2 regions of the Amycolatopsis sp. NPDC041971 genome follow, and region 2 is predicted to be linked to the other one. Evidence: riboswitches for the same ligand, from Rfam matches in the RefSeq annotation. Region 2 holds a riboswitch; the other holds the start of a gene.
What was found. Region 2 has a riboswitch for glycine ahead of gcvP (aminomethyl-transferring glycine dehydrogenase). Riboswitches for the same ligand answer to the same signal wherever they lie in the genome.
Positions count from the first base shown of each region.

Region 1: it holds a riboswitch for glycine, as region 2 does, so the genes downstream of both, gcvP (aminomethyl-transferring glycine dehydrogenase) here and gcvP (aminomethyl-transferring glycine dehydrogenase) in region 2, are expected to answer to the same signal.

Region 1 covers NZ_JBVJCE010000023.1:164,256-168,671, forward strand. The annotation lists gene ACZ6DT_RS35400 (aldehyde dehydrogenase family protein) at 1-779, shown strand, start outside; gene ACZ6DT_RS35405 (3-oxoacyl-ACP reductase) at 780-1,547, shown strand; glycine riboswitch at 2,019-2,119, shown strand; gene gcvP (aminomethyl-transferring glycine dehydrogenase) at 2,163-4,416, shown strand, end outside.
Region 2 covers NZ_JBVJCE010000036.1:2,288-6,703, forward strand. The annotation lists gene gcvP (aminomethyl-transferring glycine dehydrogenase) at 1-2,821, opposite strand, end outside; glycine riboswitch at 2,995-3,096, opposite strand; gene ACZ6DT_RS39740 (MerR family transcriptional regulator) at 3,143-3,724, opposite strand; gene ACZ6DT_RS39745 (TetR/AcrR family transcriptional regulator) at 4,022-4,416, shown strand, end outside.

The DNA of each region.
Region 1 (4,416 bases), on a different contig from region 2:
ACCACGCCGCGGTGCGGAAAGTGGTGTTCACCGGCTCGACCGAGGTCGGCAAGCAGATCATGGCCGGCTGTGCCGCGCGGGTGAAACGGGTGACGCTGGAGCTCGGCGGCAAGAACGCGAACATCGTCTTCGCCGACGCCGACCTGGAGAAGGCCGCGGCCACCGCGCCGTACGGCGTCTTCGACAACGCGGGGCAGGACTGCTGCGCGCGGTCGCTGATCCTGGTGCAGTCGAGCGTGTACGAGAAGTTCATGGAGCTGCTGGAACCCGCGGTGAACGGTGTGGTGGTGGGGGATCCGCGGCTGGAAGTGACCGAGATGGGGCCGCTGATCTCGGCGGGGCACCTCGCGAAGGTGTCGTCCTATGTGGACGACGCCGCGCCGGTGGCGTTCCGGGGCAACGCGCCGCTGGGGCCGGGCTACTGGTTCCCGCCGACCGTCGTCACCCCGCCGGATCTGCGGCATCCGCTGGCCTCGGACGAGATCTTCGGCCCGGTCGTCGCGGTGCTCCCGTTCGACGGGGAGGCGGACGCGGTGACCATGGCCAACGACACCGAGTACGGCCTGTCCGGCTCGATCTGGACTCGCGACGTCGGCCGCGCCTTCCGCGTCGCGCGTGGCGTCGAAGCCGGGAACCTTTCGGTGAACTCGCATTCGTCCGTCCGGTACTGGACGCCGTTCGGCGGGTTCAAGCAGTCCGGGCTCGGCCGCGAGCTCGGTCCGGACGCCGTCGACGCCTTCACCGAGACCAAGAACGTCTTCATCAGCACGGAGGATTGAATGGTGCAGCGTTTCGAAGGCCGCGTCGCGGTCATCACCGGCGGGAGCAGCGGCATCGGCCTCGCCACCGCGCGGCGGCTGGCGAGCGAGGGCGCGAAGGTCGTCATCGGCGACATCTCCGCCGAGGCGGGCAAAGCCGCGGCCGACGAGGTCGGCGGCCTGTTCGTGCAGGCCGACGTCACCGATGTCGAGCAGGTCGATGCCCTCTTCCAGACCACAGTGGACACTTTCGGGTCGGTCGACGTCGCGTTCAACAACGCCGGCATCTCCCCGCCGGAGGACGATTCGATCCTGACCACGGGTATCGACGCGTGGGAGAGGGTGCAGAAGGTCAACCTGACCTCGGTGTACCTGTGTTGCAAGGCCGTGCTGCCGCATATGCAACGGCAGGGCAAGGGCTCGATCATCAACACGGCGTCGTTCGTCGCGGTGATGGGCGCGGCGACTTCGCAGATCTCCTACACCGCTTCCAAGGGCGGGGTGCTGGCGATGAGCCGGGAACTGGGCGTCCAGTTCGCGAGGGAGAACATCCGGGTCAACGCGCTGTGCCCGGGTCCGGTGAACACCCCGCTGCTGAAGGAACTGTTCGCGAAGGACCCCGAGCGGGCCGCGCGGCGGCTGGTGCACGTGCCGGTCGGGCGGTTCGCCGAGCCGGAGGAGATCGCCGCGGCCGTCGCCTTCCTGGCCAGCGACGACGCCTCGTTCATCACTGCTTCGCAGTTCCTGGTGGACGGCGGGATCTCGGGCGCCTACGTCACCCCTCTGTGACGCGCTCGCGCTGTCCGTGAAGGCCTCCTTGAGGGACCCAGGGTCCCTCAAGGAGGCCTTCACGGACTTGGGCCGCCTCGTCACTCGTCCCGGTGGCTGGGGAGGCGGGCCGCTGAGCTGCGTTGCTCCGCCATGGTCGCGACCTCGAGATGACGCGCATATGCGCCGAGACCGGTGGCACCATCACCGCGAAAGAGGAACGCGTGACTCGCGTGATCAGACCCGTAACTCCCGTGATCAGACCCGTAACTCGCGAGTTCCGCCGCTGATCACGCGAGTTACGGCTCCGAGCACGCGTGTCCCGAGTGACGTCGTCGGGCGGAAGTAGACGCGCGTCGAACCCGCCAGGTACGGTGTGCGCACAACTACAGACAGGGCCGTTGAGCTGGAGCGGGAGAGCCCTCACGAACGTGGTGGGGCACCGAAGGAGCAAACTCCCCGGAATCTCTCAGGTACTCACTACCGCTTCCGCGAGGCCACTCTGGAAAGCAGGCGCGCAAGTGCGCCTCACCCAAGGTGAAAGCCGCATCACATGCGGTGAAACTCTCAGGTGCCATGACAGAGGGGGAGTTCCCGGCGCACCGGTCTATCCGGCGCCTGACCCAAGGAGCTCCCTTGACCAGTACGTCCTTCGACGACCGGCACATCGGCCCCTCGGAGTCCGAGCAGGCCAAGATGCTCGCCGAGGTCGGCTATGGCAGCCTCGACGCCCTGGTGCAGGCCGCCGTGCCGTCCGCGATCCGGGTCACCCGTGACCTGGAGCTTCCCCCCGCCGCGTCCGAAGAGGACGCCATCGCCGAGCTTCGCGCGCTCGCCGCGCTCAACAAGCCGATGACGCAGATGATCGGCCTCGGCTTCCACGACACGGTCACCCCGGCGGTCATCCGCCGCAACGTGCTGGAGAACCCGGCCTGGTACACGGCGTACACGCCGTATCAGCCGGAGATCTCGCAGGGCCGTCTCGAAGCGCTCCTCAACTTCCAGACCATGGTCTCCGAGCTGGCCGGTCTCACCACCGCGAACGCCTCCTTGCTCGACGAGTCCACCGCGGTCGCCGAGGCCGTCATGCTGATGCGCCGCGTGTCGAAGGCGAAGTCGAACAAGGTGGTCCTCGACGCCGAGTGCCTGCCGCAGACCATCGCCGTCGTCCGCACCCGCGCCGAGGCCATGGGCGTCGAGGTCGAGGTCCGTGACCTGCTCACCGGCTTGCCGGACGAGTTCTTCGGCGTCGTCGTCCAGTACCCGGGTGCTTCCGGCGTGCTGCGCGGCGCGGGCTTCTACTCCGCCATCTCCGAGACCGCGAAGGCCGCGGGCGCGTTGTACACCGTCGCCGCCGACCTGCTCGCCCTCACACTGATCACCGCGCCGGGTGAGTTCGGCGCCGACATCGCCGCCGGTTCCACCCAGCGCTTCGGCGTCCCGCTCGGTTACGGCGGGCCGCACGCCGGCTACATGGCCGTCCGCGCCGGGCTCGAGCGTTCGCTGCCAGGCCGCCTCGTCGGGGTCTCGGTCGACGCCGACGGCAACCCCGCGTACCGCCTCGCCCTGCAGACCCGCGAGCAGCACATCCGCCGCGAGAAGGCGACCTCCAACATCTGCACGGCGCAGGTGCTGCCCGCCGTGCTCGCCGCGATGTACGCGGTGTACCACGGTCCGGACGGCCTCAAGCGCATCGCGACCCGCGTCCACGAGCTGACCGCTGGCTTGGCTGATGCTCTGCGCGCGGGCGGCGTCGAGGTCGTCCACGAGGGCTTCTTCGACACCGTCCTCGCCCGCATGCCCGGACAGGCCGAAGCGGTCGTCGCGGTCGCGCGCGAGAACGGGATCAACCTCGGCCCGGTCGACGCCGACCACGTCCGCGTCGCCGTCGACGAGGTCACCACGCCCGCGATCATCGCGAAGGTGCTCAACGCGTTCGGCGTCGACACTCCGGCAGCCGAGGCCCAGGCGCTGCCCGCCGGCTTGCAGCGCGAGAGCGAGTACCTCACGCACGAGGTCTTCCACTCGCACCGCTCCGAGACCGCGATGCTGCGCTACCTGCGCAGCCTGTCCGACCTCGACTACGCGCTCGACCGCGGCATGATCCCGCTCGGCTCCTGCACGATGAAGCTCAACGCCACCACCGAGATGGAGCCGATCAGCTGGCGCGAGTTCGCGGGTATCCACCCGTTCGCCCCGGTCGAGGACGCCGAGGGCTACCACGTCCTCGTCGAGCAGCTTTCGAGCTGGCTGGCCGAGGTCACCGGTTACGACAAGGTGTCGTTGCAGCCGAACGCCGGTAGCCAGGGCGAACTCGCCGGACTGCTCGCGATCCGCGCGTACCACCACGCCAACGGTCAGGCCGAACGCGAGGTCTGCCTGATCCCGTCGTCCGCGCACGGCACGAACGCCGCTTCCGCGGTCATGGCGGGCATGCGCGTCGTTGTGGTCAAGTGCACCGCCGAGGGCAACGTCGATCTCGACGACCTGCGTGCCAAGGTCGAGACCAACCGCGACACGCTGTCCGCGATCATGGTCACGTACCCGTCCACGCACGGTGTCTACGAGCACGGCATCGACGAGCTGGCCAAGATCGTGCACGACGCGGGCGGCCAGGTCTACGTCGACGGCGCGAACCTCAACGCCCTGCTCGGTCTCGCCAAGCCGGGTGAGTTCGGCGGCGACGTCTCGCATCTGAACCTGCACAAGACCTTCTGCATCCCGCACGGTGGCGGCGGCCCCGGCGTCGGCCCGGTCGCGGTCCGCGCGCACCTCGCGCCGTACCTGCCCAACCACCCGATGTTGGAGAAGGCGGGCCCCGAAACCGGTGTCGGCCCGATCAGCGCCGCCCCGTACGGCTCGGCGTCGATCCTGCCGATCTCCTGGGCGT
Region 2 (4,416 bases):
CGTCGATCCGCCGCACCGGAGGCCAGATCTTCGCGGCGGTGAAACCGGCGGGAAAGACCGCGATCTCCCTGCTGTACGGGCGATCCCACTCGCCCGTGAGACAGCGCGCGGTGTGCGGGGCGTTGCGCAGCGGGCTTTCGGCCACCGGCCACTCCCCCGCGGCGACCTTCTCGATCTCACCGCGGATCGCGATCATCGCGTCGCAGAACCGGTCGAGTTCGCCGAGGTTCTCGCTCTCGGTGGGCTCGACCATGAGCGTTCCGGCGACCGGGAAGGACATCGTCGGCGCGTGGAGGCCGTAGTCGGCCAGCCGTTTGGCCACGTCGTCGACGGTGACGCCGGTCCGTTTGGTGATCGCGCGGAGATCGAGGATGCATTCGTGCGCCACGAGTCCCTCGTGGCCGGAGTACAGCACCGGGTAGTGCCCGGCGAGACGTTTGGCGACGTAGTTGGCGTTCGCGACCGCGGTCAGGGTCGCGCGCCGCAACCCGTCGGCTCCCATCATCCGGACGTAGGCCCAGGAGATCGGCAGGATCGACGCGCTCCCCCACGGCGCGGCGCTGATCGGGCCCACGCCGGTGGCCGGGCCGGCGCCCGGCTGAAGCGGGTGGTTCGGCAGGTACGGCGCCAGATGCGCGCGCACGCCGATCGGCCCGATGCCCGGTCCGCCGCCACCGTGCGGGATGCAGAAGGTCTTGTGCAGGTTCAGATGGGAGACGTCGGCGCCGAACTTCCCGTACTGCGCGACCCCGATCAGCGCGTTCAGGTTCGCGCCGTCGACGTACACCTGGCCGCCCGCGTCGTGCACCAGCGCGCAGACCTCGCGAACGGTGTCTTCGTAGACGCCGTGCGTCGAGGGGTAGGTGATCATGATCGCGGCGAGGTCGTCCGCGTGATCGTCCACCGTGGACCTGAGGTGGCCGAGGTCGATGTTACCTTCGTCGTCGCATTTCACCACGACCACGCGCATCCCCGCCATGACCGCGCTGGCCGCGTTCGTGCCGTGCGCGCTGGACGGGATCAAGCAGACGTCACGTGCCGCGTTCCCGCGTTCGCGGTGATAGGCGCGGATCGCCAGCAGCCCGGCGAACTCGCCCTGGCTTCCGGCGTTCGGCTGCAGGGAGACCGCGTCGTAGCCGGTGATGCCGGCGAGCCACCGCTCGAGGTCTTTCACGATCGTGAGCAGTCCGGCCGCGTCCTCGGCGGGCGCGAACGGGTGCAGACTCGCGAACTCTGGCCAGGTGATCGGTTCCATCTCGGCCGTGGCGTTGAGTTTCATCGTGCAGGAGCCGAGCGGGATCATGCTCCGGTCGAGCGCGACGTCCTTGTCGGACAACGCCCTCAGGTACCGGAGCAGCGCCGTCTCCGAGCGGTGCGCGTGGAAGACCGGATGCGTCAGGTAAGCACTGGTGCGGCGCAGGTCCGGCGGGAAACCGTCCGCGGTGTCCGCGTCGAGTAAGTCCACATCGGACACCGAGGCCCCGAAAGCTTTCCACACCAGGGAAAGGTGTTCCCGGGTCGTCGTCTCGTCACAGGCTGCGGCGACATGGTCCGCGTCGACGAGCCGCAGGTTGACCCCGAGTTCCCGGGCGGTGGCGACGATGCCCGTCGCGCGGCCGGGGACGGCGACCATCACGGTGTCGAAGAACTCGCAGTGCACGACGTCGACACCGCTTTCGGCGAGCCCCGCCGCGAGCACGGTGGCCATCCGGTGCGCGCGGTTCGCGATGGCGCGCAGGCCTTCGGGACCGTGGTACACCGCGTACATCGACGCGATCACCGCCAGCAGCACCTGGGCGGTGCAGATGTTGCTCGTCGCCTTCTCGCGGCGGATGTGCTGCTCGCGGGTCTGCAACGCGAGCCGGTACGCGGGTGCGCCGTCGGCGTCCTTCGACACCCCGACCAGCCGGCCGGGCAGCTGCCGTTCGAGCCCTTGCCGGACGGCGAGGTACGCCGCGTGCGGCCCGCCGAAGCCCATCGGGACACCGAATCGCTGCGTCGACCCGATCGCGACGTCGGCGCCGAGTTCACCGGGCGACCGCAGCAGCGTCAGTGCCAGTGGATCCGCGGCCATCACCACCGCCGCGCCCAGCGCCTTGGCCTCGGCGATGGTGTGGTCCCATTCGCGGACGACGCCCGACGCGCCCGGGTACGACAGCAGCACCCCGAAGAAGTCGCCGCCGAGCCCCAGTCCGGTGATGCCCTGGGACAGATCCGCGGTCACCAGCTCGATGCCGAGCGGTTCGGCGCGGGTGCGCAGGACCTCGATCGTCTGCGGAAGGGTGTCCTCGTCGACCACGAACCGGGCCGACTTCGTCTTGCCCGCCCGGCGGACCAGCGTCATCGCCTCCGCCGCGGCGGTCGCCTCGTCCAGCATCGACGCGTTCGCGATCGACAAGCCGGTCAGATCGGCGACCATGGTCTGGAAATTGAGCAGCGCTTCGAGGCGGCCCTGCGAGATCTCCGGCTGATACGGCGTGTACGCGGTGTACCAGGCCGGACTCTCCAGCACGTTCCGGCGGATCACCGGCGGGGTCACGGTGTCGTGGTAGCCGAGCCCGATCATCTGGACCATCGGCCGGTTGCGCGCGGCCAGCGCGCGGAGTTCGGCGAGCGCGCCGGTCTCGGTGGCGGGCGGCGGCAGCTCCGGCGGCGTCGCGGATTCCCGCAGTGACGCGGGAACGGCCCGCTCGGCGAGCTCGTCCAGGGAGGCGACGCCGACGACGTCGAGGATGCGCGCGAGCTCTTCGGTGCCGGGACCGATGTGCCGGTCCGCGAACGGGGTTCCGGATTCGAGAGCGGCCAGTGAAACGGGCTCCATCGGGAACCTCCCAAGACGCGGGGGTGGGGCCGGGACGGATTCGTCCCTGGCCCTCCCCACTCTGTCCGTACCCCCGTGGGGGCGCCTGAGAGTTTCGCCCGAGTGTTGAGCCGGGCTTGCACCGTCGGCGGGGCCGCCAGGCTGTGACCTGGCGAACCACTTTCCAGAGGCGTCTCTTCCGCGCGGTCCAGGGTGCCTGAGAGGTTCCGGGGAGGACTTGCTCCTTCGGCGCCGAGCTCAACGGTTATCGGCTCGGTCTCTCCCGCGCGGATTCGTCGACCGCGGAAGTGAGCCTACCCTGCCGCCCGCGCGGCCTCATGATCAGCCGGTGCGACGTGCGTTACGGCGCTGCGTGAGCTCGTCCGGCGTGACCGTTTCGACCACGCCGCCGTCGGCCCGCTCGGCCGGGAACTCGTGGATCGTGCCGCTGATCTCCTGCATCGCGCCGCTGACCGCGATCCCGAAGACACCCTGCCCGCCTTGGAGCAAATCGACGATCTCTTCGGGCGAGGTGCACTCGTAGACGGTGGTGCCGTCGGAGAACAGGGTGACCTTGGCGAGGTCACGGACGCCGCGCAGGCGCAGGTGGTCGACGGCGACGCGGATGTTCTGCAGTGAGACACCGGTGTCCAGCAGCCGCTTGACGACCTTCAGGACGAGGATGTCCTTGAACGAGTAGAGCCGCTGCGAACCGGAACCGTGCGCCGTGCGGATACTCGGCGCGACCAGCTTCGTACGGGCCCAGTAGTCGAGCTGCCGGTAGGTGATCCCGGCGATCTGACAGGCGGCGGGACCGCGGTAACCGACGAGTTCGTCCGGAAGGGAAGAATCGGGAAACAGCTCGCCCTGCTCGCCGTCAGCGACCGGAACGAGCGGCTCTTGAGGGCTACCAGCCTCGACCACGCCATGCCTCCCCTCGCCCGGCCTGGCGGCCGGCGAACAAAGCCGCGCGGACCCACGTGAGCCCGCACCGGAGTTCATCGTCAAGAGGGATGCCCCAGACACCCGAATCACATCTTGGCGATTTACCTCCATTGACGGTAAGCGCGTCCGGCAAACCGGTCAACGCGACGCGCGGTCGGCCTCAAGCTCTTCTTGAGGCTTGTCGAGCATGGCCCCCCATTCGGCCGCACCTTTGCCACTTTTACTCGGTCGTGTTATTTTTTACTCATGCAAGTAAATCCCTCCACCCAAAGCGCCATGCAAGAGGTTCAGGCGGAGCTGGGGCTGTCGGTCACCGAGGCGGCCCGCCGGGCCCAGCTCATCGGGGCCACGATCGCGACGATCTCCGACCTCGGCTACCACAAGACGTCGTTCGCGAAGATCAAGGAGCGGGCCGGGCTGTCCAGCACCCGGATCATCTCCTACCACTTCACCAACAAGGCAGGCCTGATGCAGGCCGTGGTCACCACCGCGACCGGCATGAAGGACAAGTTCCTCGAGGATCGGATCCAAGGCACGACCGACCGGGCCGGGCTGCTGCGCGGCTACATCGAGTCGGAGATCGCGTTCCTCGGCTCGTACCCGGAGCTGGTGCGGGTCATGGTCGAGATGGCTTCGAGCGGTTCGGACGCCGAGGGCTGGTTCATGTCGGC